DNA from 3 places in the Micromonospora sp. LHW51205 genome. Region 2 is predicted to be linked to each of the others. Evidence: riboswitches for the same ligand, from Rfam matches in the RefSeq annotation. Region 2 holds a riboswitch; each other region holds the start of a gene.

Evidence for each region. A riboswitch is a leader RNA that binds a small molecule or an ion and turns the genes downstream of it on or off. The one in region 2 is predicted to bind cobalamin.
Region 1: it holds a riboswitch for cobalamin, as region 2 does, so the genes downstream of both, DQE82_RS14190 (acyl-CoA thioesterase) here and DQE82_RS15700 (peptidase) in region 2, are expected to answer to the same signal.
Region 3: it holds a riboswitch for cobalamin, as region 2 does, so the genes downstream of both, DQE82_RS14205 (ribonucleoside-diphosphate reductase subunit alpha) here and DQE82_RS15700 (peptidase) in region 2, are expected to answer to the same signal.

The regions. Positions count from the first base shown of each region.
Region 1 covers NZ_QMEZ01000003.1:400,617-408,144, forward strand. Annotated here, with positions in the region: gene DQE82_RS14160 (carboxyl transferase domain-containing protein) at 1-2,347, shown strand, start outside; gene DQE82_RS14165 (SCO5389 family protein) at 2,489-2,881, shown strand; gene DQE82_RS14170 (Fur family transcriptional regulator) at 2,928-3,329, opposite strand; gene DQE82_RS14175 (copper chaperone PCu(A)C) at 3,544-4,110, shown strand; gene DQE82_RS14180 (Dyp-type peroxidase) at 4,107-5,333, shown strand; gene DQE82_RS14185 (copper resistance CopC family protein) at 5,367-5,969, shown strand; cobalamin riboswitch at 6,165-6,366, shown strand; gene DQE82_RS14190 (acyl-CoA thioesterase) at 6,497-7,009, shown strand; gene DQE82_RS14195 (LysE family translocator) at 7,013-7,528, shown strand, end outside.
Region 2 covers NZ_QMEZ01000003.1:803,358-810,006, forward strand. Annotated here, with positions in the region: gene DQE82_RS15695 (hypothetical protein) at 48-500, opposite strand; gene DQE82_RS15700 (peptidase) at 569-1,612, opposite strand; cobalamin riboswitch at 1,710-1,846, opposite strand; gene DQE82_RS15705 (alkaline phosphatase PhoX) at 2,047-3,207, opposite strand; gene DQE82_RS15710 (Ig-like domain-containing protein) at 3,422-5,056, opposite strand; gene metE (5-methyltetrahydropteroyltriglutamate--homocysteine S-methyltransferase) at 5,177-6,649, opposite strand, start outside.
Region 3 covers NZ_QMEZ01000003.1:408,291-415,818, reverse strand. Annotated here, with positions in the region: gene DQE82_RS14225 (glycosyltransferase) at 1-86, shown strand, start outside; gene DQE82_RS14220 (condensation domain-containing protein) at 101-1,540, shown strand; gene DQE82_RS14215 (MFS transporter) at 1,579-2,814, shown strand; gene DQE82_RS14210 (ribonucleotide-diphosphate reductase subunit beta) at 2,836-3,864, opposite strand; gene DQE82_RS14205 (ribonucleoside-diphosphate reductase subunit alpha) at 3,855-6,251, opposite strand; cobalamin riboswitch at 6,364-6,580, opposite strand; gene DQE82_RS14200 (PrsW family glutamic-type intramembrane protease) at 6,701-7,528, shown strand.

The DNA.
Region 1 (7,528 bases), 400 kb from region 2:
GCACCCGCTGCCGGCGGCGGTACGCCGGATCACCACCACCGTCGCCGGGCGCGGCGGAGCGGTGATGCACCACCACTTCACGTTCCGGCCCGGCGCGGACGGGATGGCCGAGGAGCGCCTGATCCGCGGCCTGCACCCGCACATCGCGCAGCGGATGCAGCTGGAGCGGCTGCGCGAGTTCGACCTGACCCGCCTGCCGTCGCTGGACGAGGAGGTCTACCTGTTCCAGGCGGTGGCCCGGCAGAACCCGTCCGACCAGCGGCTGGTCGCGTTCGCGCAGGTACGCGACCTGACCGGGCTGCGGGAGCAGGACGGCCGCCTGGTGTCGCTGCCCACCACCGAGGACACGGTGGCGGCCTGCATCGACTCGATCCGCCGGGCGCAGTCGCGGCGGCCGTCGAAGTCGCGGTTCCCGACCAACCGGATCGTCATCTACGTGTGGCCGCCCAGCGAGCTGACCCGCGAGGAGATGGAGCTGATCGCCGGCCGGGTACGCCCCACCACGGTGGGCGCGGAGCTGGAGGAGATCCTGTTCATCGCGCGCCAGCGCGACCGCCGTACCGGCGAGCTGACCAAGGTCGGCGTGCGGATCACCTTCGACGTCACCGGGCACGCCCGGCTGGACGTGGGTGAGCCGCCGAGCGAGCCGGTCGAGCCGCTGGACGAGTACCGGCTGAAGGTGCTGCGGGCGGCCAGCCGCAACACCGTCTACCCGTACGAGCTGACCGGGCTGCTGGGCGACTTCGTCGAGCACGACCTGGACGCGGACCACCAGTTGGTGCCGGTGGACCGGCCCAAGGGCCGCAACAGCGCGGCGATCGTGGCCGGCGTGGTCACCACGCCGACGCCCCGCCACCCGCAGGGCGTGACCCGGGTGGTGCTGCTCGGCGATCCGACCAAGTCGCTGGGCGCGCTGTCCGAGCCGGAGTGCCGGCGGGTGATCGCCGCGCTGGACCTGGCGCAGCGGATGGGCGTGCCGCTGGAGTGGTACGCGCTGAGCGCCGGCGCCCGGATCTCGATGACCTCCGGCACCGAGAACATGGACTGGGTGGCCGCGGCGCTGAAGCGGATCGTCGAGTTCACCCAGGACGGCGGCGAGATCAACATCGTGGTCGCGGGCATCAACGTCGGCGCCCAGCCGTACTGGAACGCCGAGGCGACGATGCTCATGCACACCAAGGGCGTGCTGGTCATGACGCCCGACTCAGCGATGGTGCTCACCGGCAAGCAGTCGCTGGACTTCTCCGGCGGCGTGTCCGCCGAGGACAACTTCGGCATCGGCGGCTACGACCGGGTGATGGGCCCGAACGGGCAGGCGCAGTACTGGGCGCCGGACCTGCCGGGCGCGCGGGACGTGCTGATGGCGCACTACGACCACACGTACGTCGTGCCGGGCGAGCACGCGCCGCGCCGGGCCGTCACCATGGACCCGGTGGACCGGGACATCTGCGGCTACCCGCACGCGGTGGCCGGAAGCGACTTCGCCACGGTTGGCGAGATCTTCTCCGCCACCGCGAACCCGGACCGCAAGAAGCCGTTCGACATCCGTACCGTCATGCGGGCCCTCGCCGACCAGGACCATCCGGTGCTGGAGCGGTGGGCGGGCATGGCCGACGCGGAGACCGCTGTGGTGCAGGACGTGCACCTGGGCGGCATCCCGGTGTGCCTGCTCGGCATCGAGTCGCGGTCGGTGCCCCGGCACGGCTTCCCGCCCACCGACGGCCCGGACACCTACACCGCGGGCACGCTGTTCCCGCGCTCGTCGAAGAAGGCCGCGCGGGCGATCAACGCGGCCAGCGGCAACCGGCCGCTGGTCGTGCTGGCGAACCTGTCCGGCTTCGACGGCTCACCCGAGTCGATGCGCAAGCTCCAGCTGGAGTACGGCGCGGAGATCGGCCGGGCGATCGTCAACTTCCGCGGCCCGATCGTGTTCTGCGTGATCTCGCGCTATCACGGCGGCGCGTTCGTGGTCTTCTCCAAGGCGCTCAACCCGGACATGACGGTGCTGGCGATCGAGGGGTCGTTCGCCTCGGTGCTCGGTGGCGCGCCGGCCGCCGCCGTGGTGTTCGCCGGTGAGGTCGCCGCCCGCACCGCGGCCGATTCCCGGGTACGCGAGCTGGAGGGCCGGGTCGCGTCCGCCACCGGTACCGAGCGGGCCACGCTCAGCGCGGAGCTGGACGAGCTGCGCGGGTCGGTGCGGGCGGAGAAGCTGGGCGAGGTGGCCGCCGAGTTCGACCGGGTGCACAGCATCCAGCGGGCGGTCGAGGTCGGCTCGGTCGACGCGGTGATCCGCGCCGCCGAGCTGCGGCCCCGGGTCATCGAGGCGATCGAGGCGCACCTGCGCTGACACGTTCCGCGACGTCACACGGCGGACGGGCCTTCGGGTCCGTCCGCCGTTTCGCGTGCGCCGGTCCTTGACGGTCGTCCGGTGACATGGTGTGCTCAGATGGTAATGGAAACCGTGTTCGTTAGAGCTGCCGGAGGACCCATGTCGCTCACCGTTCCGCCCGCCCTGCTGCACGCCGCCGAGACCGGTCCCGTCGACGAGGAGGCGTTCGTCGCCTGTGTCCGCGACTCCCTGCCGTACGCCTGGGAGACGGTCAGCCGGGTCGCCGCCGACCTGGCCGCGACCGACGCCGAGTTCGCCGACAACGTCGTGCCGCCGCCCGGCGACGCCGAGCGCGGGCAACTGCTGCGCGCGATGGCCAGCGACGCGATCCGCGCCGGGCTGGAGCGGCACTTCGGGATCACGCTGGCGTTCCAGAACTGCCACCGGGTGGCAGCCTTCCGCCCCGGCGCGGCCGGCTCCGAGGCGTACCGCCGGTTCACCTCCAGCCGCGGCCAGTTGCTGAACCAGTCACCGGCGCTGCGCAACTGCTGACCGGCGGTCCGGCGCGGGCGGGTCACCGCCCGCCCGCGGCGGTGGCTCAGGCGGCGCAGCGGTCGCAGGTGCCGAAGATCTCCAGGGTGTGCCCGACGTCGGTGAAACCGTGCTGCGCGGCGACCTGGTCGGCCCACCGCTCCACGGCCGGGCCGGCCACCTCCACCGCACGGCCGCAGCGGCGGCAGACCAGGTGGTGGTGATGGCGGCTCTGGCTGCACCGCCGGTAGAGGTGCTCGCCGCCGGGCAGCCGCGCCGAGTCGATCTCGCCGTTGTCGACGAGCAGCTGCAACGTCCGGTAGACGGTGGTCAGACCCACCTTCGCCTGCCGCTGCACGAGCATCTGGTGCAACTGCTGCGCGCTGTGGAAGCCGTCCAGCTCCCGCAGCAGCGCCAGCACCTCGGCGCGCTGCCGGGTGTTGCGGGTCGCCCCGGTCGTCGCCGTCACCGTCCGCCTCCCTCGTCCGGGCGCCCTCTCCGGCCACGGCCGCGCCCGGCGCGCCACGTGACACCCGGAACCATTATGCCTTCCGGGCGCTCCCCGGTCCCCGGTCGCGGTGAGCCCGGCCGGCATGTGACGCGACCGACTCCCCGGGCCGGAACTATCCGCGGCGCCGCCCCGACCAACGGTACGAACACCGGATCTTCGAGGGGACGACCGCATGCCCAGCACCACCAGCCGACGCTTCCCACGCACGGCGGCCCTGATCGGCGCCGCCGTCCTGGCCGCGTCCGTCGCCGCCTGCGGCTCCGCCGACGCCACGCCCACAACCGCGCCGTCGGCGTCGGCGCCCGCCTCGGCCCCGGCGAGCGCAACGGCGGGTGTGCTGACGATCCGCGACCCGTGGGTGAAGGCCGCCGACAAGGGCATGACCGCCGCGTTCGCCACGCTCGTCAACGACGGCGACGCCGACGTCACGATCACCGGGGTGACCACCGACGTGTCCCGGGCCGAGATCCACGAGATGGCCATGACCGACGGGAAGATGGCGATGCGGCAGAAGCAGGGCGGCGTCGTGGTCGCCGCCGGAGCCCAGGCCGCGCTGGAGCCCGGCGGCGACCATCTCATGCTGATGGACCTGACCCGCCCGGTGCGCCCCGGCGACCAGCTCGACGTCACGCTCACCTTCGCCGACGGGCGCACCCAGACGTTCACCGCGGTGGCCAAGCCGTTCACCGGCGCCCAGGAGACGTACGCGCCCGGACACGGCGCGAGCCCCGCGTCATGACCGGAACCGGCGCGCCCGCGCGCCGGGTCAGCCGGCGCGGCCTGCTCACCGGCGGCGCGGCGGCCGCCGGGGGCGCGCTGGCCGGCGCGGGTGCCCTCGCCGCCCTCCGTTCCCACGGGGTACGCCCCGACGACGCCGTCCCGGTGGCCCAGGTCGGCAGCGCTGTCGAGCCGTTCCACGGCGCGCGCCAGTCCGGTGTCACCACCGAGCCCCAGGCGCACGCCGCGTTCGTCGCGTTCACGCTGCGCCCGGACACAGACCGGGCCGCGCTCGGGCGGATGCTGCGACTGCTCTCCGACGACGCCGCCCGGCTCACCCAGGGTCGCCCGGCGCTGGCCGACACCGAGCCGGAACTGGGCCTGCTGCCGGCCCGGCTGACAGTCACGTTCGGCTTCGGCCCCGGGCTCTACGCCGCCGCCGGGCTCGACGACCGCCGCCCCACGTCGGTGGCCGACCTGCCGGCGTTCCGGATCGACCGGTTGCAGCCCCGCTGGTCCGGCGGCGACCTGCTGCTGCAGATCTGCGCCGACGACCCGCTCACCGTCGCGCACGCCCAACGGGTCCTGACCAAGGACAGCCGCCCGTTCGCCACCGTCCGCTGGGTGCAGCAGGGCTTCCGCCGGGCCGCCGGCGCCGAGCCCGGACGCACCCAGCGCAACCTGTTCGGCCAGCTCGACGGCACCGCCAACCCGAAGCCCGGCGTGTCGGCGGACACCGCCGTCTGGGTGACCGACGGGCCGGACTGGCTCCGCGACTCCACCACCCTGGTGGTGCGCCGGATCAGCATGAACCTGGAGACGTGGGACCTGCTCGGCCGCGCCGACCGGGAACTCGCGGTGGGCCGGCGCCTCGACACCGGCGCGCCGCTGACCGGCGAGGCGGAGCACGACGAGCCCGACTTCGCCGCGCTCGGACCGGACGGGCTCACCGTGATCCCGGACTTCTCGCACCTGACCCGGGCCCGCGTCACCGACGACCGGCAGAAGATCCTGCGCCGGCCCTACAACTACGACGGCGCGCCGACCGCCGAGGGACACGCGGACAGCGGGCTCGTCTTCGCCGCGTACCAGGCCGACATCGCCCGGCAGTTCCTGCCCATCCAGCGGCGGCTGGCCGAACGGGACCTGCTCAACGAGTGGACCACCCCGATCGGCTCCGCCGTGTTCGCCGTACCGCCCGGCTGCCCCGAGGGCGGCTGGATCGGCCAGCAACTGCTCGGCTGACCACGACGCTGACCACGACCAGGAAGGCGCGTCATGCGTACCCGTACCGTCTCCGCACTCCTCGCCGCGCTGTTCACCACGGCGCTGCTGCTGGTCCCGGCCACGCCCGCGGCGGCGCACAACTCGCTGCAGGAGGCCACGCCGGCCCGCGACGCCCGGCTCACCACCGCGCCGACGCAGGTGACGCTGCGGTTCCTGCAGCGACTCAACCCGGCCTTCACCACCATCACGCTGCGCGACTCCACCGACCGTCAGGTGCCCGCGAGCGCGCCCGCCGTGGACGGCGCGACGGGCACGGTGACGATCGAGGAGCCGCTGGCCAACGGCACCTACACCGTCGCCTACCGCGTGGTCTCGCGCGACGGCCACCCGGTCCAGGGCTCGTACCGCTTCACCGTCGCCGACCCGGCCGCTCCCCCGGCGGCCACCCCGTCACCGGCCACTCCCTCGCCGGCCGCCTCCGCGGACGTCTCGGCGGGCGCTGCGGCAGGCGCGGACGCCTCTCCGGCGAGCGCCGACGCTTCGGCCGACGCCGACGAAGGTCTGCCGGTGGGCCTGCTGGTCGGCGGAGCGGTCGCCGCGGTGGCGGCAGCCGGCGTGACCGCGCTACTGCTTCGACGCCGCCGCGCCTCCTGACCCGTCGCCCGCTGACGCGGGTCCGCCCGGCTTCCTGATGAGCGGGAGAGACGTCCCGCCATGCGGACGGCGCATGCGGGGCGGCACCGGGTGTGCCGGAGCCTGCGCGCCTGTGGGACGGCCGGGGGCAGTGCGCCGAAGGGCGGAACGCGGGTCGCGGCGAGGGCGGGTCGGGGCTGGGTTAGGCTGCCGGGAGCGCTGGTTCACCCGGTCGGCGACGGCCGGGTGTCGTAAGAGGGAACCCGGTGGAAGTCCGGGACTGCCCCGCAGCGGTGAGTGGGAACGACAGCCGTCAACAGCACTGGGCCACCGGCCTGGGAAGCGACGGCCGGTAGGCGACCGGCGACCCCGGTCGGGCCCGCGAGTCCGAAGACCTGCCCGCGTCGCGCGTACCACCGGTGCGCGCTGCCGTCGACCTCGCGGGTGGGTCGGGCGGGTGACACGCCGGGCGGGAGCCGTCGGCGTGCCTCGACGTGCAACTCCCCCGTCCGGTCGGCGGTCCGCTTCTGCGAGGACGGAACCGCACCGTGACCGATGCCATCACCCTCACCGGCCGACCACCGTCGGCGTCGCACCTGACCCTGTCGCAGATCATGGACCAGCACCACACCAACCTGATGGGCACGGTGCACGGCGGCCGGATCCTCAACCTGATCGACTCGGTCGCCGGGGTGGTCGCCGCCCGCCACTCCGACGGACCGGCCGTCACCGCCGCCATCGACGAGACGGCCTTCCTGCGCGCTGTCCGCGTCGGTGACGTGGTGCACGTGGACGCCCGGATCACCTGGGCCGGCCGCAGCTCGATGGAGGTGGCCGTGAAGGTCAGCGCGGACCGCTGGGACCGCGCGGTGCCGCCGGTGGACGTGGCGACCGCGCACCTGGTGATGGTGGCCGTGGACGACGAGGGCCAGCCCCGGCCGGTGCCGCCGCTGCTGCCCGGCACCGACGGTGACCGGCGGCGCTACCGGGAGGCGCAGATCCGGCGCGAACACCGGCTGGCGCTGCGCCGGGCGCTGCTCGACGGCGCCGAGGAGGGCTGAGGCGTGCTCGGACTGTCGGCGGCCACGCTCGCGGGATACCTGGCCGCGATCGTGGTGCTCATGCTCACCCCCGGGCCGGACATGATGTTCGTGCTCGCCAACGCCACCCGGTACGGCGCGCGGGCCGGGGCGGTGGCGGCGCTCGGGGTCGCGGCCGGGGAGGCGGTGCACGTCGCCGCCGTGGTGGCCGGACTCGCCACCGTGATCGCCGCGTCCCCGGTGCTGTTCACCGCGATCCGGTGGGCCGGTGCGGCGTACCTGATCGTGCTGGGCCTGCGGGCGCTGCGCGGCACGGGCCGGCCCGGCGTCGCGGCGGACGGGGCGGACGGCGGCGGCGCCGGGCGGGCGTTCCGGCGCGGGCTGCTCACGAACCTGCTCAACCCGAAGATGATCCTGTTCAGCGTGGCGTTCCTGCCGCAGTTCGTCCGGCCCGACGCGGGCCCGGTGGCGGCACAGCTGGTGCTGCTCGGCGCGCTGTTCGTCGCGGTGCAGCTCACCGTGGACCTGGCTCTCGGCTTG
Region 2 (6,649 bases):
TGCCGGTACCCGGCGCGCCGCTGGTCACACCGTTCGCAGCCGGCGGGTCAGGGAGCGGCGATGCTCGGCGGGGCGCCGGCGCCGAAGGACCAGCCCTCGACGCTGCCCGGCGCGGGGTTGTAGCCGGTCGCCCCCGACGTGCTGTAGGACCAGGAGCCGCCGCTGGACGCATGCCAGTACGACCAGTACGCGGTGGCCGGCGGGGTGTTGACGCACGGCTCGGTCGCGGCGGTGGGCTTGCCGTTGATCCGGCAGACGAAGGCCAGGCCCCAGCGGGCGGTGCCGGTGACGGTGAAGCCGGCGGCCTGAAGCGCGGCCAGGCCGGTGGCCGGATCGCCCGGCGCACAGGCGACCTGGACGCCGCCGCCGAGCGCGGCGAAGTCGACGACCACAGTGACTCCCGAGGTGCCGGCGCAGGCGGCGGCGTGCGCCGACCGGGGCGCGGGTTCGACTGCGGTCAGCGCGACGCCGGCCACGACGGCGGCCAGCAGGCCGGCCATCCAGGTGCGGGCGGTGGGACGGTGACGGAACACGGGTCCTCCTGTGATCGGGTGAGCGGCGAGGCGGTTCACGGGCAGGCGAGCGCCGGTGCGCCGGGGTCGGCGCCGGCGGCGGACAGACGGGCGTACCCGATCCCGGTGAGACCGAGGACGGCCTGGGCGGTGGCCCGGGGCGCGGTGGCCGGGTCGAAGCCGCCACCGTCGAAGTCGACGGCGCCCCGGTCGGCGGGCGCCCCGGCGCAGCCGACCTGGAGTCCGGCGAGGAACGCCCGGGACCGCGCCCAGGCCGGCAGCCGGTGACCGTCGCGCAGGGCCTGCGCGGCGAGGCCGGTGCTGTTGGCGTTCGGTGTGCCGGCCGCGTTGGCGAAGCCGCCGTCGGCACGCTGAACGGACACCAGCCAGCGCAGCCCGGCGGCGGCGTCGGCCGGACGGTCCGCGGCGCGCAGCGCCTGCGTCACGAGCGCGGTGGCGTCCACGTCGGACGTGCAGACCGGTTGGGCGGGCAGCAGCGGGTAGCCGCCGTCCGGGCATCGGATGCCGGCCAGCCAGGCGGCCGCCGCCGGAGGCGCCCCGGCCGCCGTACGGTCCAGCGCCAGCAGCGCGAAGGACTGGCTGAACGCGTTGCTGTAGTCGCCGTACGCGGACCGGTCGCTGAACCGGCCGGCCGGCGTCTGCAGCGAACGCAGCCGGGCGATCAGGTCCACCCCGCCGACGTCGGCCGGGTCGCCACCGCGCACCTGCACGGCGAGGGCGAGCTTGGCGGTCGCGCCCGCGTACGCCTCGGAGACGCCGTCGCCGAGGTAGCCGTCGCGGATGTCCGGCCGGGTGACCCAGGCCAGCGCGCCGGCGCCGTGGTCGTCGGCGACGCCGCCGGCGGCGAAGGCGAACACGGCGTCGAGGGTCAGCCCCTGGTCGGGGTAGGCGACACCGTCGAAGACCGCCTCGAAGCGTTCGCCGTCGACGAGTTGCCGGGCGAGCCAGCCGGCGGCGGCCTCCGGGCGGGTGAGGGCGGCGCGATCGGGGGCGGCGACGGCCGGTGTGGTGAGGGTGAGGGCGGCGAGTACGCCGCAGAGGAGCGCGAGCAGGCGGTGCCGGCTTCGGCGGACGACCATCGGAAGCGCCTTTCCGGCCCGGCGGTCGTCGAAAGCCCGGACGACCGCAGTACGCGGGGGCGTCCGGGACTCCGACCCGTGGGCCACGACGGGTGGGGAGCGGTTGCACGAGTACGACGGGTATTCGGGCTCGCCGCCGCAGAGTTCTCTGGGCGGCCTACCGTTGCGGGCCAGCGCCGGATTTCGACCGGTCTTCCCCCGCACGTACACGCGGTGGTTGAGTTGTCGCGACAGTCTGCTGTGGCCGGTGCGCCGATGTCAATGCGCCAGGAACCGGCCACGTGCCGTGACGGCCGGCGGAGTCGGCGGTTTCACACCCGACGTCGAGAAGCCGTCGTCCCGGCGCGTCCGCGTGGAGCACGCCGGCGAGGGACGCCCGGTGAGGACCGGGCGTCCCTCACCGTGTGGTCACTGCCGGCGGGACCGGGAGCCGGTCAACGGCGGAACGGACCGGTGACGCAGTAGGTGATGCCGCCGGACGACGAGCCGGTCGTGCCGCGTTGCGAGGAGAAGTACAGCCGGTCCCCCGCCGGGGTGAACGCCGGCCCGGTGATCTCCGAACCGCTCTGTCCGGTGATCCGCAGGAAGACCGAGATCTTGTCGTCCGGCGTGATCATGCAGATCTCCATGTTGCCGCCGTCCTCGGCGACGTAGAGGTCACCTGCAGTGGACCCGGTGATGTTGTCGACGCCGGTCAGCGGAGGGGCGCCCGGACTGACCAGGTTGTCGTCGTAGGCGAGCTCGTACGTGCCGGCGGCCAGGTTGACCTGCCACACGCGGTTGTCGCCCTTCGTGGTGAACCAGACGGTGTCGTCCGCGTAGTGACAGCCCTCGCCACCGTTGAACGTCTTCGCGCCGGACACCTGCTGCCGGGTCGGGGTGGGCGAGCCGTCCGGGTCGGGCACCGTGGCCCAGGTGAACGTGCCGGAGGTGGCCGTACCGGCGCGGAGGACCTGGAGGGTTCCGGCGGACAGGTCGCCCCAGGTAGCCGGCACGAAGCGGTAGAACTTGCCGTCGGTCTCGTCCTCGGTCAGGTAGACGACCCGGCGGACCGGGTCGGCCGCGGCCGCCTCGTGCTTGAACCGGCCCATCGCGGGACGCGCCACCGCGGTCCCGCCGAGGGGGTACGTCTCGAAGACCCGGCCCAGGGACACCTCCTCGCAGGAGAGCCAGGTGTTCCAGGGCGTCTTGCCACCGGCGCAGTTGTTGTTGGTGCCGGAGAGGATCCGCGACGCCCCGACCACGGCCCCGCTGGAGTTGAAGACGAGTCGCGAGGCGCCGCCACCCGCACCGGCCGACACCTCGGAGTTCGACACGTAGATCCAGCCGGTGCCGTTCGGGAACACGGCGCCGCCGTCCGGGGCGTCGTGCCAGGTGTACGACGTCCCCGGCACCGTCCGCCGGGACCGCGCGACGATCGAGCTGGTGAACCCGGCCGGCAACTGGATGCCGTTGGCGTCGGCTGCCTGAAGCCCACCGTAGGGCCCCGCCGCGTTCTGTGCCGGGGCTCCGTACGCCGCCGACCACGCCGTGAACGGCAGGGCGACAGCGCCCGCACCGACAACAGTGGCCCGCAACATCGTTCGACGATCCATGGAACCTCCTCCGTAGGTTCCATGGATCCGACCGTGCGGAGCTTACGCACGCCGATCTGTTGGATGAACGTCGATGGACGGCTCGATGTGCGATGTCCCGCCCACGCCGACCCGGTCGAGGGGTCGTACGGGTAGGAGAGGCAGCGGCACCAACCAGCAGTGGGCGCGCACGGCCGTCTGACCGGCCCTCCGGCCGCGACCTCCCCTCCCCCGGTCACCGGCGCAGGTGGCCGATGCCGTGCTGGTCGAGCCAGGCGACAGTCCGCGGTACGAACGTCGGCGCCCCCGAGCCGGCGCTGACGTCGGTGGCGACCAGCGGCACCTGGGCGGCGACCGGGAGCAGCGTGGACCGCCAGCAGGCCGGCGTGGCGCAGGCCGAGCGGTCGTCGACGCGCCAGGCGGCGGCCACGCTGCGGCCGTCCGGGTCAGCCGGGCGATATTCCAGCCACCGGCTCAGATCGTTGCCGCCGTCGATCCCGGCGGCGAGGACCAGGTTGAACGAGCCCTGGACGCGAAGCAGGCGGATCTGCTCCTGCACGCCGAAGGGCGGCAGGCCGGTGCCCGTGCACGAGGTACCGCCGTCGCGCCAGCAGGTCCAGACCGCCGCGGGATCGGTGCCGCCGGCCGCCGGGAAGTCGTACGGCGAGATGTCGAAGACCACTGCGTTGTCGTCGCCGAACACCTCCGCCGCCGCGCTCCAGAACGTGCGGGTGGCGGAGATGTCGCTCTGCCGCAGCGACACGACGGGTGTGATGCCGGCCCGGACGAGCCGGTCGACGTACCGGGCCGCCTCGTCGAGGTAGCCGACGCGGTTCTGCCGATCGGCAGGGCTGCCGGTGTAGGCGTAGCAGGCGTCGCTCAGCACGACCCGTACCGCGTTGACGCCGCGGGCCCGCAGCGCGCCTACCGACGCGTCGTCGACCGGGCCGTCCCAGTGGATCGGTCCCCATGCGCATTCGCCGGGCGCGGCCGACCGGATGATTCCACGGGGCCGGTACGGCCTCGGACTGGCTGTGACCGTGAGGATGCGGTTGCCGAACGCCTTCAGCGCAGGCGCGGCGCCGGGCGCCTGCGGCGGGAGCACCCGGATGCCGCGGACCTCGGCGGTGGCCTGGGCGCCGCTGCTGTCGTAGGCGGTGGCGGTGACGCGGGTGCCGCTGTTCGCCGCCACGCCGCGCCAGTCGAACGCGTACGGCGCGGTGGTGTCCACGGCGAGCAGCCTGCCGCGCTCGCGGAACTCGACCCGCTCGATCCGCCGGCCGGGCGCCGCCGTGGCCTCGGCACGGATCGGGATGACGCCCGGCGCGGCGAAGAAGTCATTGGGCAGGGGCGAGGTGAGCGCCACCGACGGCCCGCCCGGCAGTGGGCTGGGCCGCGGGCTCCCCGAGGCCGGCGGCGGCGACGAGCCGGTCGGGTCGGCGCCGTCCCCGTCGCACGGCTGGCCGCTCAACACCCAGTCGGTCGGCTCGGGGTCGGCACCCTGGTAGTTGCCGCCGAACCGCACCGTCACCGAGGCGCCGGTCGGCAGCGTGGATCCCGCCGGCGGACGGAGCATGGTCATCGGATACATCTCGCCGCTGCCCAGCGTGTATCCGTCCGGCAGCCGGTCGAGGCCCATGGTGATCGTCTGACCGTTCGCCTGCCGGAACCGCAGCCACCAGTCGGTGACGGGAGCGCCCAGGTTGGTGACGGTGAGCTCGGCCCAGAAGCCGCTGGACCACTCCCGGGTGATGGTGTAGTCCACCGTGCACGCCGTCGCGGCGTAGGCCGGCCGCAGCGCCATCGTCATGGCCCCGCCGACGACGACCGCGGCTGCTGTAGCCAGCGCGAAGATCCTGCGTCGCATCATGCCCCCGTAACATCGACATACATCACTTCATGCAGCCTCGGCGCTCCGGGCACGGCCTGTCAAGGGCTGAACCGGGCCCGGGCCGGGCGGAACGGCGCGGCGTTCCGCCCGGCCGGCGGCTCAGCGTCCGCGCAGCTCGGCCGCGGCGGCGACCAGGTGCTGGAGGGACGCCTCGACCTCGGGATAGCCGCGCGTCTTGAGGCCGCAGTCGGGGTTCACCCACAGCCGCTCGGCCGGCACCGCGGCCACGGCCCGGCGCAGCGCGCCGACGACCTCGTCGTGGGACGGCACCCGGGGTGAGTGGATGTCCCAGACGCCGGGCCCCACACCCCGGCGGTATCCGATCGCGGCGAGGTCGTCGAGGACCTCCATCCGGGAGCGGGATGCCTCGATGCTCGTGACGTCGGCGTCGAGGGCGTCGATGGCCGTGATCACCTCCCCGAACTCCGAGTAGCACAGGTGGGTGTGGATCTGGGTGTCGTCGGCGACTCCGCAGGTGGCCAGGCGGAACGCCCCGACTGCCCAGTCCAGGTACGCCTTCTGGTCCGCCCTGCGCAGTGGCAGCGTCTCACGCAGCGCCGGCTCGTCGACCTGGATGACCCGGATACCGGCTGCCTCGAGATCACGGCACTCGTCGCGCAGGGCGAGCGCGACCTGGTCCGCAGTGTCTGCCAGTGGCTGGTCGCTGCGGACGAACGACCAGGCCAGGATCGTGACCGGGCCGGTGAGCATGCCCTTGACCGGCCGGTCGGTCAGCGACTGCGCGTAGGTGGACCAGTTGACGGTCATCGGCGCCCTGCGTGCCACGTCGCCGTAGATGACGGGCGGACGCACGCATCGGGAGCCGTAGGACTGGACCCAGCCGTGTTCGGTGGCGGCGAACCCGTCCAGCTGCTCGCCGAAGTACTGGACCATGTCGTTTCGTTCCGGCTCGCCGTGCACGAGCACGTCCAGGCCCAGCCGCTCCTGGAGCCGGACGACGTGCTCGACCTCGGCGCGCATCCGCTGCGTGTAGGCGGCGTCGTCGAGACGCCCGGCCCGGTGCTCGGCACGCGCGCGGCGCAGCTCGTCGGTCTGCGGGAACGATCCGATGGTCGTGGTCGGGAGGGGCGGCAGGTTCAGCCGGGCCTGCTGTGCCGCCGCACGCTCCGGGTACGCGCCGCGCTGCCGATCCGTGGCGCGCAGCGCGGCGAGCCGACCGCGTACGGTGTCGTCGCGCCAGGCGGCAGGGGTGGGCGGCAGCGGCTCGGGCAGGGACGTGGTGCCGTTGCGCAGCGCGCGGCCGAGCCGGACGACCTCATCGACCTTCTGCCGGGCGAAGGCGAGCCGCTGACGCAGCGCCGGGTCGAGAGCGGTCTCGGCGGACAGGTCCTCCGGCACGTGCAGCAGCGAGCACGAGGTGGACACGGCGACGTGGTCGGCGAGGGCGGTGACGGCGGCACCGGCCGCCACGGCGGCCCGCAGGTCGGTACGCCAGACGTTGCGGCCGTCGACGAGGCCGGCCACGATCGTCTTGCCGCGCAGTGGTCCCGCACCGGCCAGCCGCCGCAGGTTGCCGGGCCCGGCCACCAGATCCACGCCGACCGCTTCGAC
Region 3 (7,528 bases), 390 kb from region 2:
GCGCGCCGGACGAGGCGGACTACCAGCCGGACGAGACGGACCACCGGCAGATCGCGCCGGTGGCCACGCCGCCGGTGGCGGCCTGACGGGGGGAGTGGCAGTGCCGACGACGTACCCGCTGGCCCCCGGCCAGCAGATGATGTGGGAGTTCATGACCGCGCTCGACCCGGCCCGTCCCGGCGCCTCACGGCTCGTGGTGGTGGAGTTCCGCCGGTTGCGCGGCACGCTGCGGGTCGACGTGCTGCGGCAGGCGATGCAGGACGTGGTGGACCGGCACGACGCGCTGCGGATGCGGTTCGACCGCATCGGCGTGCAGCCCGAGGTGCGGATCCTGCCGCACGTGGAGTCGCCGCTGGAGTACGTCGACCTGTCCGGACTGCCGCCGGCCGAGCAGCAGGCCCGCGTCGAGCAGATCGCGTACGCGCACCGCAACGACGCGTTCGACCCCGGCCGGGCGCCGCTGTGGCGGGCCGCGCTGGTCCGGCTCTCCGCGACCGAGCACGTGCTCGCGCTCTGCTTCTTCCACATGGTCTCCGACGGCTGGTCGTGCCGCGTCGTGGTGGAGGACCTGTGCCACGCGTACGCGGCCCGGCTCGGCGCGGCCGACCCGCAGCCGCCGCTGGGCGTGGACCCGGCCGCGCTCGCCGCGCTCCAGGAGGCGGAGCAGTCCGGCAACGGCGTCGACGCCGCCGCCCGGGCCGCGTACTGGCGGGACCGGCTGCGGCCGGTGGAGCCGTACCAGCTCTTCCCGGCGTCGCCGCCGGCGCCGGACGTCGCGCTCAGCGCCGAGGTGGCCACCCGCTTCGCGTTCCCGCCCGAGATCACCGCGCGGCTGCGCCCGGCCGCACGGCGGGCCCGCACCAGCCCGTACGTGCTGCTGCTCGCCGCGTACCTGGTGCTGCTGTCGCGGCGGGCGGGCCGGTCCCGGGTGGTGCTGGGCACCACCACGCTGGGCCGGGAGAGCCCGCTGTCCCGGCAGCTCGTCGGGCAGTTCACCAACAACGTCTACCTGCCGGTCGACGTTGCGCCGGACGCGCCGATGAGCGCTGTGGTCGGCGCCGCGCACGCCTCGCTGGCCGGGGCCGTCGCGCACGCCACCGCGTACCACCGGCTGGCCCGGGCGGTCCGTCCCGGCTTCGCGGCGATCCGCCCCTGGCCGGACAACCACCTGTTCGACGCCTGGTTCCAGTCCGCCGCGTCGGCGTCGCCGGTGCTGCACTACCCGGATCTGCGGGTGGAGCCGGTCGACATCACCGCCCGGGCCGCGCCCGGCACCCCGCCGCCGGTGGTCGCCGCCGACGTGCCGCCCGAATGTCTGCCCGTCTGGGTCAAGCGGGGTTCACCGATCGTCGTGGTGGACGACGACCGGGCCGGCGGCGTGGTGATCCGCAACCGGGGTGTCTTCGGCGACGACCTGGTACGCGGGCTGATCGACGACTACGTCGCGGTGGTCTCGGCGCTCGTCACCGACCCCGGCACCACACCGGAACGGGTACGCCTTCCTGACGGTGCGTGCTTCCTCGACCACGCGATCGGGTAGGAGTTCCGACGGACCGATCCCAGAGAGGTACGACGACCATGACGGACACCTCGACGAACCAGCACACGACGGAGCAGCCCGCGCCGCCGGTGCCCCGCTCGGCCGTACGGGCCCGCTGGTCGGTGGCGCTGCTCTTCGTCATCATGGGCCTGGCCATCGGCGGGTGGTCGGCCCGCGTGCCGGAGGTGCGGGACGCGGTAGGGGTCGGCAACACCGGCTGGGGCCTGGCGAACATCGCCACGAACGCGGGGGAGCTGGTCTCCCTGGTCGTGGTGGCGGTGCTGATCAGCCGGATCAACACCCGCCGGCTGGCGCTGGCCGGGGCCGCGCTGATCCTGCTCAACGCGCCGCTGCTGGCCGCGTCCACCACTGTGGTGGCGCTGGTCGGCGGCCTCGCGGTCTGGGGCTTCGCGGCGAACCTGCTGGCCACGCCGATGAACGCCCAGTCGGTCGAGGTGCAGAAGCGGTACGGGCGGCCCATCCTGTCCACGTTCCACGCGGGCTTCAGCATCGGCATGCTGGTCGGCGGCCTCTGCGGCACCGGGGCCGCGGCGATCGGGATGTCGCCGTCGGCGCAGATGGCCGTCACCAGTGTCCTGCTGGGCGCGCTGCTGATCGCCACGCACCGCTGGCTGCCCGACACGCCCCGCCAGGAGACCAAGGACGGCGAGGCGCGGCGCCGGCTGCGTGACCGGTTCACCCCGCAACTGCTGCTGCTCGCGGTGATCGCCTTCCTCGCCTCGTTCATCGAGATGGCCGGCGCCCAGTGGAGCGCGCTGTACGCGACCGAGGTGGCCGGCGCCACGGCGGTGCTCGCCGCGGCCACGTACACCTGTCTCTCGCTGGCCGCGACCGTCGCCCGGCTGTTCGGCGACCGGCTGGCCGGCCGGGTCGGGCGGATCCGCTTCGTCCGGCTGTCCGCGCTGGTCGCGACAGCCGGCGTGGCGCTGCCGGTGGCGTACCCCCATCCGGCGGCGGTGATGGCCGGGTTCGGACTGCTCGGGTTCGGCCTGGCGTGCGTGACCCCGACGGTGCTCGGCTTCGCCGGTGAGCAGCCGGGCCTCACGTCCGGCGAGGGCGTCTCCGTGGTGGCGATGGGCCAGTGGCCGGGCGCGCTGCTCGCGGCGCCGGTGATCGGCCTGCTCGCCGGCGCGCTGGACCTGCGTACCGCGTTCGTGGTGGTGGCCGTGCTGGCGCTCGCCGTGGTGGCGTTGATCGGGCGGGTGCGGGCGGCGGCGCTGCCCGGCGAGAGCCCGGCCCCGCCCCGGCCGTGACGGCCGGGGCGGGGGCGGCGGTCAGAAGTCGTCGTCGAACGTGACGCTGCCGGTCACGCCGACCTGGTACGCCGACACCCGCCGCTCGAAGAAGTTGGACAGCTCCTGCACGTCCTGCAACTCCATGAACGCGAACGGGTTGGCGCTGCCGTACATCGGGGCGATGCCGAGCACCGCCAGGCGCCGGTCGGCCACGTGCTGGAGGTACTCGCGCATGTCCGCCAGCGACATCCCCGGCACGCCCTGGCCCAGCAGGTCCGCGGCGAAGCTCACCTCGCACTCCACCGCCTCGGCCAGCATCTCCTTCACCTGCTTCTCCATCTCGGCGTCGAACAGGTCCGGTTCCTCGGCGCGTACGGTCTCCACCACGTCGAACGCGAACGCCATGTGCATCGACTCGTCCCGGAACACCCAGTTGGTGCCGGAGGCCAGCCCGTTGAGCAGGCCCCGGGACCGCAGGAAGTAGACGTAGGCGAACGCGCCGTAGAAGAACAGGCCCTCGATGCACGCGGCGAAGCAGATCAGGTTGAGCAGGAACGCCCGCCGGTCGTCGCGGGTCCGCAGCTCGCGCAGCTCGAAGATGGAGTCGATCCACCGGAAGCAGAACTCGGCCTTGCGGGCGATCGACGGGATGTTCTCCACCGCGGCGAACGCGGCGAAGCGCTCCTTCTCGTCCGGCACGTACGTGTCGAGCAGGTTCAGGTAGAACTGGACGTGCACCGCCTCCTCGAACAGCTGCCGGGACAGGTAGAGCCGGCCCTCGGGCGAGTTGACGTGCTGGTAGAGGTTGAGCACCAGGTTGTTGGCGACGATCGTGTCGCCGGTGGCGAAGAACGCCACCAGCCGCGACACCAGGTGCCGTTCGGCGGGGGACAGCTTCGCCAGGTCGGCGAGGTCCGAGTGCAGGTCCACCTCCTCGACCGTCCAGGTGTTCCTGATCGCGTCCTTGAACCGGTCGAAGAAGCGCGGGTAGCGCATCGGCCGCAGGGTCAGGTCCATGCCGGGGTCGAGCAGCATGTGCCGGGTCGGTGCGGTGGTGGTCACTGGCATGCCTCGCAGCTCTCGGGGTTCTCCAGGGAACAGGCCAGCGCCTCGTCGTCGCTCACGGCGGAGACCACGCCGGGCACCGGGGCGGGCACCGGGGCGACGGTGGCCTGCTGGATGCGGGTGGCGGGACGGGAACGCAGGTAGTAGGTGGTCTTCAGCCCGGCCTTCCAGGCGTACAGGTACATCGAGGACAGCTTGCCGATGGTCGGCGCGCTCAGGAACAGGTTCAGCGACTGGGACTGGTCGACGAACGGCGCCCGCGCGGCGGCCAGGTCGATCAGCGCCCGCTGCGGCAGCTCCCAGGCGGTGCGGAACAGCTCCCGCACCGGCGCGGGCAGCTCGGTGATGTCCTGCACCGAGCCCTCGGCCCGCTTGATCCGGTCGCGGACCTGCGGCGTCCACAGCCCGCGCGCCTTCAGCTCCCGCACCAGGTACGTGTTGACCTGGAGGAACTCCCCGGACATCGTCTCGCGCTTGAACAGGTTGGACACCTGCGGCTCGACGCACTCGTAGCAGCCGGCGATGGAGGCGATGGTGGCGGTCGGTGCGATCGCCACCAGCAGCGAGTTGCGCAGCCCGCCTGCGGCGATCCGCTCACGCAGCGCCGCCCACCGTCCGGCCTGCGCCGGCTCCGCGCCCCACAGGTCCGGGTGCAGGTCACCCTTCGCGGCCCGGGTCTGCGGGTACGCCGGATGCGGCCCGAACCGCTCGGCCAGCCCGGCGGAGGTCTCCAGCGCGGTCAGCAAAATCTCCTCCTGCACGCGGGTGGACAGCTCCTTCGCCTCGGGGGAGTCGAACGGCAGGCGCAGCGTGAAGAACGCGTCCTGCAACCCCATCAGGCCGAGCCCGACCGGCCGCCAGCGCGGGTTCGACGCAGCCGCCTGCTCGGCCGGGTAGTAGTTGATGTCGATCACCCGGTCGAGGAACACCACAGCGGTGCGGACCGTGGCGCGCAGCCGCTCCCAGTCCACCCCGTCGGCGGTGACGTGGGCACCGAGGTTCACCGAGCCGAGGTTGCACACCGCCGTCTCGGCGTCGTCGTTCACCTCCAGGATCTCGGTGCACAGGTTGGACAGGTGGATCACGTTGCCCGGCTCACCGGTCTGGTTGGACAGCCGGTTCGCGGCGTCCTTGAACGTCATCCAGCCGTTGCCGGTCTGCGCGAGCGTGCGCATCATCCGCCCGTACAGGTCCCGGGCCCGTACCGTGCGGACCGCGTTCTTCTCCGCCGCCCGGTACGCGGCGTCGAACGCCTCCCCGTACAGGTCGGGCAGCTCCGGGGCGTCCGACGGATCGACGAGCGACCACTCGCCGTCGGCCTCGACCCGGCGCATGAACTCGTCCGGGATCCAGTTGGCCAGGTTGAGGTTGTGCGTACGCCGGGACTCCTCGCCGGTGTTGTCCCGCAGCTCCAGGAACTCCTCCACGTCCGGGTGCCACGGCTCCAGGTAGACGCAGGCCGCGCCCTTGCGCCGGCCACCCTGGTTGACCGCGGCCACCCCGGCGTCGAGCGTCTTGAGGAACGGCACGATGCCGTTGGACCGGCCGTTCGTGCCCCGGATCAGCGCGCCCCGGCCGCGCACCCGCGACCAGGCGATGCCGATGCCGCCGGAGAACTTCGACAGCTTCGCCACCTGGTGGTAGCGCTCGTAGATCGAGTCCAGCTCGTCGCGCGGCGAGTCGACCAGGAAGCACGACGACATCTGGGTGTGCCGGGTGCCGGAGTTGAACAGCGTGGGGGAGCTGGGCAGATAGGCCAGGCTGGACATCAGCCGGTAGAAGCCGACCGCCTCGCCCGGGGTGCGGGACAGTCCGCAGGCCACCCGCAGCAGCCAGTACTGCGGCGTCTCCACCACCAGCCGCGACTGCGGGTGCCGCAGCAGGTAGCGGTCCGCGACAGTGCGCAGTCCGAAGTACTCGAACCGCCTGTCGCCGTCCGGGTCCACGGCGTCGTCGAGCTTGCGCGCGTGCCGGGCGACGAACGCGGCCGTCTCGTCGCCGATCAGCCCCAGCCCGTGCGCGTACGCGATCGACTGGCTGAAGCTCGCCACGCCCTGACCGCGGACCTCCTTGTCCACGTACGCGGCCAGCAGCCTTGCCGCCAGCTTCGAGTACTGCGGCTCCTCGCCGATCAGCTCCGCCGCGGTCTGGATCGACAGCCGGTCCAGCTCGGCGGTGGTCGCCCCGTCGTAGAGCCCGCTGATCGTCTTGGTGGCCACCCGCAGCGGGTCCACCTCGTCCAGGTCGGCGACCCAGCGTTCGACCGCCCGGACGATCTTGCCGACGTCCACCGGCTCGGTGTCGCCGTCCCGTTTGCGTACCCGCATCGCCGGCCGGCGGGCCTCGGACCCGCCGCCGGTGGCTGGCGGGCTTTCCTGCACGACAGTCATGACCTCTCCTCGCTGTCACCGTCTGGAGACGGCGGGAGACGCCAACGGGCACGGCGCGGCCGGCCCGGCTGCTGGCGTCGGTCGTCCCGCGCGACCTCCGGCCGCCGTACGCGGAGGCGCACGGCGCGCTGGCAGGTCTTCGGACTCGCGGGCCCGACCGGGGTCGCCGGTCGCCTACCGGCCGTCGCTTCCCAGGCCGGTGGCCCAGTGCTGTTGACGGCTGTCGTTCCCACTCACCGCTGCGGGGCAGTCCCGGATTTCCACCGGGTTCCCTCTTGCCTCGGCCCCGCCCCGGAGGGCTCGGCCGAACCAGCTGCGGCACCACCATATATGGCGGTGGGGGCGGTTGGGCAACACCAGATGTCGTGTCGGGCGTGTCGCATGGATCTCACTGTCCACAGTGCCTACCCCCGATGCCGGCGCTCGCCGCCGGGCGCGATACTCGGCGTATGGGGAATACCGGACGCCGCTGGGCGTGGGTGGCGGTCCTGCTCGTCGGCGTCGGGCTTCACCTGCTGGTGCTGGAGACACTGTCCGGCACCGGCACCGTCACGTTCGTACCAGCGCTGATCGTGCTCGGCGCGTGCGTCGCGCCCGCCACGTTCCTGGCCTTCGCCCAGGGGCGGCCGGCCCGCCGCCCGGTCCCCGGCTCCGTCGTCGGCGTCGCCGCGCTCCTCGGCGGCGTGGTCGGCGTGGTCGCCGCCGGCTGGCTGGAGTACGGCACGCTGCACCGCCTCGGCGTCCTGCCGATGGCGCTCGTCGGCCTGGCCGAGGAGACCGCGAAGCTGATCGTGCCGGCCGGCATCCTGCTGCTGTGGCGGCGGCACCGGTCACCGGCGCAGGGCCTGGTGATCGGCGTGGCCTCCGGCGCCGGGTTCGCCGCACTGGAGACCATGGGGTACGCGTTCGCCGCGTTCGTCGGGTCGGAGGGCAACCTCGGCGCCGTCGAGCGGACGCTGCTGGTTCGCGGTCTCACCGCGCCCGCCGCGCACCTGGCCTGGACCGGGCTGACCGCCGCCGCGTTGTTCACGTTCGCCGCCGCGCCCGGCGGCCGGAGACTGGCGGCGTTCCTGCTCACCTTCGCCGCCGCCGTCACGCTGCACACCTGCTGGGACACGTTCGGCACGCAGCCCGCGTACGTGTTCATCGGCGGTGTGTCGCTGGGCTGGGTGCTGCTGCGCCTGCACCTGGACCGCGAGCGGCCCGCCGCCCCGCCCCGGGCGCCGGAGCGTGATCCTCACCAGCTCGCCGAGGTGGCGGGGTCGGAGCCCTCCTGA